Regions from separate parts of the Rhodococcus sp. P1Y genome, predicted to be linked through region 1. Evidence: predicted binding sites of a transcription regulator. Region 1 holds the regulator's gene; each other region holds the start of a gene.
What was found. The regulator LexA, encoded in region 1, represses DNA repair genes until DNA is damaged. The targets are predictions, from matches to a motif close to CGAACANNTGTTCG.
Positions count from the first base shown of each region.

Region 1 (3,274 bases):
CTCCAAGACGTTCATCACCAACGGAATCAACGCTGACCTGATCATCGTCGTCGCATGTACCGACCCCGAGAAGGGCGCCCAGGGATTCAGCCTGCTGGTCGTCGAGCGCGACATGCCGGGCTTCGAGCGCGGCAGGAACCTCGACAAGATCGGCATGAAGGCTCAGGACACAGCCGAACTCAGTTTCACCGATGTTCGCGTTCCTGCCGCGAACCTGCTCGGCGAAGAGGGCATGGGCTTCATCTACCTGATGCAGAATCTTCCGCAGGAGCGGCTCTCGATTGCCGTCGTCGCAGCCGCCGCGATGGAATCCGCGCTGGAGATGACCATTCAGTACTGCCGTGATCGCAAGGCCTTCGGCAAGTCCATCGGAAAGTTCCAGAACACACGGTTCGTTCTTGCCGAGTTGGCAACCGAGGCGACCGCTACGAGAATCATGGTCGACAAGTTCATCGAACTTCTCAACGCCGGGACGTTGACGGTCCAGGAAGCGGCCATGGCGAAGTGGTGGACGACCGAGAACCAGGTCAAGCTCATCGATCGCTGCCTCCAGTTGCACGGAGGCTACGGCTACATGAAGGAATACCCGATCGCCAAGGCGTACATGGATTCTCGCGTCCAAACGATCTACGGCGGCACGACCGAAATCATGAAGGAGATCATCGGACGCGGTCTCGATCTGTAGTTCGCCGATCTTCGTACAACGGCCCGAAACCTGAAAGGTTTCGGGCCGTTGGCATCGCTTGTCGTCAAAGCAGTGTCTGTCGTCAGAGCATTGTTTGTCGTCAGAGCTTGCGCATTACCGTGACAACCTTGCCGAGGATCGCTGCGTCGTTGCCGGGGATGGGCTCGAACAGCGGGTTGTGCGGCATCAACCACACATCGCCCTTCGTTCGCTTGAACGTTTTGACCGTGGCTTCGCCGTCGATCATCGCGGCCACGATGTCTCCGTTGTCGGCGACGCTCTGCTGGCGTACGACCACCCAGTCGCCGTCGCAGATGGCTGCCTCGATCATGGACTCGCCCACGACTTTCAGCAGGAACAACGAGCCCTGTCCCACGAGTTCGCGCGGAAGCGGGAACACGTCTTCGACCGCTTCCTCGGCGAGGATCGGACCGCCTGCCGCGATACGTCCGAGAACAGGCACGAACGTCGGCGTCGGAAGCTGATCCTCCGCCGTTGCCGATCCGTCCGCCACCGCTGCCGCGTGATCGGCCTGTACCTCGTCGAGGCCGCGGACGTCGACAGCGCGGGGACGGTTCGCGTCGCGGCGAAGGAAGCCCTTGCGCTCGAGCGTGCGGAGTTGATGAGCAACCGACGACGTCGAGGTCAGTCCTACGGCATCCCCGATCTCCCTGATGCTGGGCGGGTACCCGCGTTCGGTGACCGACGCCCTGATGACTTCGAGAACCTTGCGTTGGCGCTCGGTCAGTCCGGCGTTGATGTCGGTGCCCTCGCCCTCGAACGCCTTCGCGGTCGGAACCGCTGCGGGTTTGCCCGCCGACTTCGTTGTCGACTGCCCGGTCGATCTCGGCGCCGATTTCGCCGACCCTGACGAGGTCTCGTCCTTCATTCGTGCGTCCTCCTGCGTCGTACGCGCGTTCGGTTCGGTCTGGACGAGAGTTCTCCGGCCTCGGGCAATGTTCCAGTCTCGGGACGATGTTCCAGTCTCGGGGCCAAGTTCCGGTCTCGGTAGTACCTGTCGAACGCGTGGGGTGGATGTGACGTGTGGTTTCTGACACGAATCTAGCCCGTAAACGCTGTTCGATCAAACATCTGTTCGATCCGTGTCGCACTTTCTGCTGACTTTGTCGGAGTCGCGTGATAGAACTTCGAACAAGCGTTCATCGAACGCCTGATCGAATAACCGATTCGATCGCGTTCGACACGTCCCATCCAGCGGAGGTTCCGATGACCATCACAACCGACCGGCGAGTTGCCCCAGCACTGCGCGCATCGACCGGTAGCCGATCGCGGTCGGCCACGCCCACCCGTCGTCGCGGCACGGTGGAACGTCGCCGATACGTGCTGGATACGGCGGCGCGGCAGGGCGCACACGGGTCGGCCGTCGTTCACGGTTCCCCCGACGCGCAGACCGATCGCGCACATCGTGACGAGAAGATCTCGTGGAGCGCAATGGTCGCGGGTGTCGTTGCGACGGCCGTCGTGATCCTCGGCTTGGTGGCCGTCGCGAATCTACGCGCGGACGCGCTCGACTCGACGCCAGAATCCTCCGGCGCGCCGGTGGCGGTCGTGCAGGGGTTCGATGCCCCGTCTACGCCGTAGCGCGCTGTGCTGGGTGATCGAGGCGCGTTCGTAGGGCTCCGAGTATCCTCGATGCCTGTACCTCTCACGAGTCATTCGAGAGTGTGCAACGGCTACGACGGAGGCGCTTACATGCATTGCCCGTTCTGCAGGCATCCCGATTCCCGCGTGGTGGACTCGCGCGAAGCAGACGAAGGGCAGGCAATTCGGCGACGTCGGTCATGTCCGGAATGCGGTCGACGCTTTACTACCGTCGAAACGGCGGTGTTGGCGGTCGTCAAGCGCAGCGGCGTCACCGAACCCTTCTCCCGGGAGAAGGTCGTCAAGGGAGTTCGACGGGCATGCCAGGGTCGTGACGTAGACAACGACGCGCTGAATTTGCTGTCGCAGCAAGTTGAGGACGCAGTACGCGCCTCGGGTTCTGCCGAGATTCCCAGCCACGAGGTCGGCCTGGCCATCCTCGGGCCGTTGAGGGATCTCGACGAGGTCGCTTACCTTCGGTTTGCATCGGTCTATCGATCTTTCAGTTCTGCGGAAGATTTCGAGAAGGAAATCCACGACCTACGCGTACACCGCGAAACATCCGTCGTCGATTGAGTCACCGCGTCTGAGTCGCGTCTATCGAATCACGACTGTCGAGTCACGCCGATCAAGTCACGTTGTACGGTCACGTTAGCTGCTGCCGGCTGCAGCGATGGCTTTCAGAACGCGCTTCTCGGATACGGGATATGCGGTTCGGACGGTTTGAGCGAACAGTCCGACTCGAAGCTCTTCGATCATCCAGAACACATCGAGCACGGGCTTGCTGCTCTGCCGAGATTCGGGCAAAGATTTCAGGAGTCGGTCGTAGGCGTCGTAGACGCGGTCGAGAACATCCAGACCGGCATTGTCTCTAGCTGCGCTGCTCGGTAGTGAATTCAGTCTTACGGCTGCAGCTTTCAGATACCGCGGAACGTCGGCGAGCCGTGACGAGCCGAATTCGAATACGAATCCGTCGAATACGAGCGC
Region 1 covers NZ_CP032762.1:3,409,316-3,412,589, forward strand. Annotated here, with positions in the region: gene D8W71_RS15795 (acyl-CoA dehydrogenase family protein) at 1-685, shown strand, start outside; gene lexA (transcriptional repressor LexA) at 786-1,574, opposite strand; gene D8W71_RS15805 (hypothetical protein) at 1,913-2,287, shown strand; gene nrdR (transcriptional regulator NrdR) at 2,399-2,863, shown strand; gene hrpA (ATP-dependent RNA helicase HrpA) at 2,939-3,274, opposite strand, start outside.

Region 2 (3,274 bases), 2.4 Mb from region 1:
CGCCGTGGCCATCGGGGTGGTGGCCTTCGGCGAGAGCGGGGTCGGCGGCAGCGGCGGCGAGGAACTCAGTGATGGCTTCGGTGAGTGCTGCTTCTTCGCCGAGTCTGGAGTTGGTCCCTGAACCGGGTTGTATTGTGCGCCTGCCCTTCTTGGCGATCGACGGCAGTGGCGCGGCTGGGCGCGTGCGGCCGCGGGCGATGATGCGGCGGGCGCGTGGGCGTATGCGACCGCGACCGGTCGGCGGTGCTGGTGGTGGTGGAGTCGGGGGTGCTGGGGGTGGAGTCGGTATACCGCCATCACCAGCGTCGTCGTGACCGTCGCCAGGCTCGGGCCCGTCGTCCGTGTTCGAGTCGTCTGAAGTTGGTGGCCTTGGTTCGGGTGATGAAGTGCCGGTTGTGGTTTCGGACGACGCGCTGCTGCAAGTTTCGCTGGCCTCGCCGCTGTTGTTGGTGGCGTGCTGCTGGGCGGCGTCGATGAGGTCGGTCAAGAGGGCCTGCCAGCGCGCGTCGCGGGCGATCAGGCGTGCGGTGTCGGCGTCGAGAACCGTGCCGTCTGCGAGGGTCGCGGGGTGGTCGTTGAGGCCGAGGAGGGTGTCGAGGTCGATGTGGATGTTGATCAGGGGTGTGCGGCGTGCGGGGGTGAAGTCGGGTGCGCTGGCGACGGGGCAGGTGTCGGTGCCGCATGCGCACGCGACGGAGTCTTCGCGGTGAAACAGGGCCAGAAGCGCGTATCCCTGCAATTGTCTAGCGGTGCGGGGGTCTTTGGGGCAGACAGTGGCGGCGAGTTCGGTGAGGATGGCCTCGCATTCGGCGCCTTCGAGAGTGGTCATTTTCGCGATGAGGGTGGCCAGGCCGTCGGTTCCGCGTCGGATGTCGGCGCAACGTTGGTCGGAGACTGCGCGCTCGCGTGCCGCGGCGGCTTCGTCGGGGTCGTGTTCGATCCACAGTCGCCAGATGTTGTCGGTGAGGGCGCGGGAGTTGCAGCGCAGTGCTGCCGCGAGAATGTCCGGTTCGAGGGCTGTAGCGGTAGCGTCGCTGGCGCGCTGCAAGGTCAGTGCGATGGTGCGCACTCGTGGGTAGTCCAAGTCCCCTACCGTGAACGCGGCGTCGATGCCCGGTAGCCGGTCAGCGAGCGCGGTGGCGACGATGATCATCTCTCGGGTCACTGTGCGCGAGAGCGACAGGGCGACGGCCGCGTCGCATTCGGTGGCTGTGCGGGCGCGGGCGACATCGGGTTGATGATCGGGGTGATCAGAGCCGATGAAGTGAACATCCATCTCTGCGCCGAATCGGATTTCGCCGAGTATGTGCACTTCGTGAACGAGTGCGGCAGCAGCGATGTTCTCGGTACGGCGGGCGTCGGCGAGGCGGGCCACCGATGCGGCCGCTGCCGCATCGGCTTCGGATCTGATGTGCGTGGAGCCCCCCGGCTGTTCCATGCTGTCTACTGTAATAGAACAGATGTTCGAATGCAAGCCTGAAAGTGTTGTCTGTCAATGCTTTACGATTGAAGAATCAACATCACTACGCCCGGCATCGGGGACTGTTCGGATGCACGGACTTCTGCCACCGACTGTGTTGCCGATCGGCCTTGATGTGAGACGCTGTCCGACATGGTGAGCGTTGGGGCGTGGTCGTGGGCGGACAAGGCGTCGAGGATCGGTTGGAAGACGGTCGGTCGTCGAGTGGATTTGGACGGCGCACAATCTTGGCTGAGGGGGCCGACAGCGGGGTCCGGCGTGGTCAGGGACGGTTGGCTGCAGAAGGAGGCCGATCGGATCGGTGGCGCGGTCGTCCCCGGTTCGGAGTCCGACGGATTGCTACACGACTTCGGCGCTTTGACAGGGCCCGAGTTCGATCCCGATGAGATCGATCCACGTATTCGAGAGTTCTACGAGCACACCGCGCAGTGGAGGATGGACGCCTGGACGCAGTGGACGCGAGGCTTCGGCGTCCCAGGTTCTGCAATCGAGTATCTGTACGGCAAAAGGGTTCAGCAACTGGCACTTCCGGTGCAGCCCTTGGCGGTTGCGCACGGTGTCGACAGCGAAGTGATCGAAATCGTAGATGCAACAGGCGAGCACGCTGGGTCTGCCTGGCTCAGAAAGCTTCGCAAGTCCGGCGATTTCATGTACAGCGGTTACTACCGGGCGACGACGCTGCCAGAGGGCGACGGTCCCAGTGTGCACGTCACCTTTCCACTCGAAGACGGCAACGTCCAGGTGTTCCTGAAGCCGAGCGTCGGTGAAGGTGGTTCGTTGATCTTGACCTCGCCCGCGGGGAAGTTCGGCGAAGATGGCGCCTACACGGTCGTCGCCGAGAAGAACGCAGACTATGCGTCCCGGGCCCCCATTCACGAAGTGTTTCACGTGTACGTGGACGACGAGGGGGTGCTCCGGACCGACCATGTGTTGAAGTTGTGGGGGCTGACTGCGGTACGCCTCCACTACCGACTGACGCCGAAAGGCTGACCGGGTTAGGGTCGCCCATGGCCGATTCCGCGTCCGACGCCGACATCACGCGAATCCTCAGGTCCGCGGGATGCGTCTTCGCGGAATCCGAGGCGGCGCTGCTCATCGATGGATTCACCGGTAGCGACCTCGACGACGCCGTTGCCCGACGGGTCGACGGCACCCCGCTGGAGCAGATTCTCGGATGGGCCGAATTCTGTGGTCTGCGAATCTTCGTCGAGCCTGGAGTGTTCGTGCCGCGCAGGCGAACCGAGCTCCTGGTCCACCGAGCAGCAGTGACGAGTCCGCGCATCGTCGTCGATATGTGTTGCGGCTCAGGAGCGGTGGCAACAGCTCTCGCACACCGGCTCACTGGGGTGCAGGTTCATGCGTCGGACATCGATCCGGTGGCAGTGCGGTGTGCGCGGCGCAATGTAGAGCCGGTCGGTGGCCGAGTGTACGAGGGCGACCTGTACGAGGCACTTCCAGAGGATCTCCGCGGCACGGTCGACGTGATCGTCGCGAACGCACCGTATGTACCCACCGACGCCATCGGTTCGATGCCGTCGGAGGCGCGCGACCACGAGCCGGCCGTAGCCCTCGACGGCGGTGTCGACGGACTGGACCTGCACCGCAGGATTGCGTCGAACGCACCGGGGTGGCTCGCGCCAGGCGGCACGCTTCTCATCGAAACCAGCCGTCGGCAGTCAGAGGACACCGCGGGGATCTTCGCATCGCATGGGTTCGACACCGACATCGTTTGCTCCGACGATCTCGATGGCACGGTAGTGGTCGGTATACGCATGTCGGACGGGTGATCTCATC
Region 2 covers NZ_CP032762.1:1,053,167-1,056,440, forward strand. Annotated here, with positions in the region: gene D8W71_RS05000 (HNH endonuclease signature motif containing protein) at 1-1,438, opposite strand, end outside; gene D8W71_RS05005 (hypothetical protein) at 1,613-2,470, shown strand; gene D8W71_RS05010 (putative protein N(5)-glutamine methyltransferase) at 2,488-3,267, shown strand; gene D8W71_RS05015 (MFS transporter) at 3,273-3,274, opposite strand, start outside.
Region 2: the regulator LexA is predicted to act here: its motif matches at 1,454-1,467, upstream of D8W71_RS05000 (HNH endonuclease signature motif containing protein).

Region 3 (3,274 bases), 1.3 Mb from region 1:
ACCGTCGTCGACATGCAGCGCACGTATTTTTGGTTTAGCAGGCCGGCCCCGGGTGGGTCAGCCAGCGACGCCATGCGCTGAGACCCCACCCCACGAGCCGGATTCGGACCGGCTCGAAGTGTGCGTGGAGCATCGAACAGAGTCGGTCTGAGGAACAGAAAGTTCTCTCATGACTATCGACGTAAACCCTGTGGACACCGATCTCGACGATCAGCGGACGATCAGCATCTCGCCACTCGTCGCGCCGTCGCTGCTGCGCCGCGAACACGCGGCCGACGACGCAGTATCGGCGACGGTACGCCGTGGCCGCGACGGCGTCGTCGACATCCTCGACGGCCGTGACGATCGACTGATCGTCGTCGTCGGACCGTGCTCGGTCCACGACACCGACGCTGCAATGGACTACGCCCGCAGGCTCGCGGAGAAGGCCACCGAGCTGGGCGACCGACTGCACATCGTCATGCGCGTCTACTTCGAGAAGCCGCGTACGACGCTGGGCTGGAAAGGGTTGATCAACGACCCGCACCTCGACGGTTCCTTCGACATCAACGAGGGCCTACGCGTGGGGCGCAAGCTCCTGGTGGACATCTCGGCGCTCGGTCTTCCCGTGGGGTGTGAGTTCCTCGATCCGATCACCCCTCAGTACATCGCCGACCTCGTCAGCTACGGAGCAATCGGTGCCCGCACGGCGGCCAGCCAGGTGCACCGTCAACTGTGCAGCGCGCTGTCGATGCCGGTGGGGATCAAGAACTCCACCGAGGGGGACATCCAGGTCGCGGTCGACGGCACCCGCGCGGCGGCGTCGAGCCACGTGTTCCCAGGCACCGACCTCGACGGTCAGGCCGCGTTGATCCGGACCACCGGCAACCCCGACTGCCATGTCATCCTGCGCGGCGGCACCGATGGACCGAACTACGACGCCGCGTCCGTGGCAGATACCGTTGCTCGGCTGCGTAAGTCTTCGCTTCCGGAGCGTGTTGTCATCGACGCGAGCCACGGCAACAGCCGTAAGGACCACAACAAGCAGGTCGATGTGGTGACCGATCTGTCGGCGCGCGTCGCGGCGGGCGAGCACGGGATCGTCGGGCTCATGTTGGAGAGCTTCATCGAAGCGGGTCGTCAGGACCTGACGCTCGGCCACAAGGACGAGCTCACCTACGGCCAGTCCATCACCGACGCGTGCCTCGACTGGGACACCACTGCAACACAACTCGACGTTCTGGCTGCGGCAGTGGAGAAGCGGCGGAGCTAACGCACCCCGCGCGGCCGGAACTGCACGCTGACGCGTGGGCCGGTCGCGCGGCTGCTCTTGGGAATCGCGTGCTCCCAGGTCCGCTGACACGAGCCGCCCATCACAATCAGATCTCCGTGTCCGAGAGTGAATTTGAGTGATGTGCCGCCTCCCCGCGGGCGTAGCATCAACTGGCGCGTCGCGCCGAGAGAGACAATCGCGACCATCGTATCCTCGGTTGCACTACGACCGATGTTGTCCCCGTGGAACGCAACACTGTCGGATCCGTCTCGGTAATAACACAATCCGGCAGTCGCAAACGTTTCACCCAACTCACGGCCGTAGTGCGCGTCGAGTGCTTCTTTCGCCTCGGTCAACGCTGGGTCCGGCCATGCTTCGGTCTCGGAGTAGAACCGCACCAGCCTCGGGACATCCACCACTCGGTCGTACATCTGACGTCGCTCGGCTCGCCAGTCGACCCTGTCGACCAGTCGGTCGAACAAATCGGTCGAACTTGCCCAACCTGGACGTACGTCGACCCACGCGCCATGGGACAACACGCGCCGAGAGACTCTCGATCCGAGAGGTCCGAAGTTTTCGTCCATGTCGGTGAAGAGTGAACCCTGCAACTCCACGCTCATGCGTGCAAGCGTAGCTCGGTTCGAACGTATGTTCCACCCCATGTGTACGGTAATGCATAGCCCACTATGTAAAAACGTTCACGTGCGGCGTAGCCGCCTCTGCCTTTATGGTGTCCGAATGGGACACGAAATTCAGGTCGTCATCGACAGCGTCAACCCGCACGAGCAGGCGAAATGGTGGGCAGCGGCTCTCGGCTGGCAGGTCGAACCGACCGATTCGGACTTCATTCGAGGCCTGGTGGCTGCCGGTCACGCGAAAGAGGAAGACACACTCGAGTTCGACGGGCAACTCGTGTGGAAGGTCGGTGCCGCCATCATTGATTCCGGCTCGCCCGCATCGCCGAGGGTCCTGTTCCAGGTTGTGCCGGAGCCCAAGACAGTCAAGAACCGAATCCACTTGGATGTTCGAGGGGGCGACGACAGGGAGGGTGTGGCCGCGACGCTCGTCGATGCCGGGGCGAGGATTCTCTACCGCGAATCGCAGGGACCCTTCGACTGGATCACGATGGCAGACCCCGAGGGCAACGAATTCTGCATCACTTAGCGATACGCTCCCGGAGTCTGTCCGGTCCACCGCTTGAACGCACGCCGGAAGGCTGACGGCTCCGAGAAGCCCAGTTTGTTCGAGATGTCGTCGACGGAATCGCCGCGGCTGAGTCCGGACACAGCCGCGTCTCGTAGAACTTCTTCGCGAATCTGGTTGACGGACGTGCCTTCCTGGCGGAGTAACCGTCGGAGGTGAGCGGTACTGACCGAGAGCATCTCGGCGATATCGTCCGTGCCAGGCGCCTCGCCTTGCAATCCGAGCTCCAATGCTCGGCGAACCTGCGACGACGCGGTGCTGTCGTAATCTCGCGCGGTGAAGAGCAAATTCGGCGACTCGCGCAAGTAGTCCGCCAACGTGTCCTCGGTCTGGACGATCGGCGCTCGCATCGCCGAATTGTCGAACTCCAGTACTGCGGCAGGTGCTCCGAACGTCACGTGGGTGCCGAACATTCGGTCGTACAGCTTGCCGGTGGCGGGGTCGGACATCTCGTACGGCAATTCCACCGAGTGCAGCTTCACCCGACCCCCGATGAGCCACGCGGCGAATCGGTGTACGAGGACCATGCGGAAATCGGTGAGAAGTTGCCCTGCGATCGGTCGGGCAGCGGCAGGTAGATGAGAGTTGTCGGCCGGCGGGATGGTCAGTCGCGTGGAGTCGTCGCCGCGGCTGATCAGCATCGGCGGCATTCCCGACAGAACGCGCGTCGTCTCCGACATCCGCTCCATGGCAGCGGCAAGATCGGGAGTGTGGATCAGCGTCAGGCAGATCACCCGAAAACTACCGCGGCGCATGGGCGTCGATGCCAGCCCGAACAGTTCGTCATCGGTCAACTGCCATGCGGCCTGGGTGAACAGT
Region 3 covers NZ_CP032762.1:2,075,047-2,078,320, forward strand. Annotated here, with positions in the region: gene D8W71_RS09675 (3-deoxy-7-phosphoheptulonate synthase) at 170-1,252, shown strand; gene D8W71_RS09680 (alpha-ketoglutarate-dependent dioxygenase AlkB) at 1,249-1,872, opposite strand; gene D8W71_RS09685 (VOC family protein) at 1,991-2,416, shown strand; gene D8W71_RS09690 (AraC family transcriptional regulator) at 2,413-3,274, opposite strand, start outside.
Region 3: the regulator LexA is predicted to act here: its motif matches at 1,894-1,907, upstream of D8W71_RS09680 (alpha-ketoglutarate-dependent dioxygenase AlkB).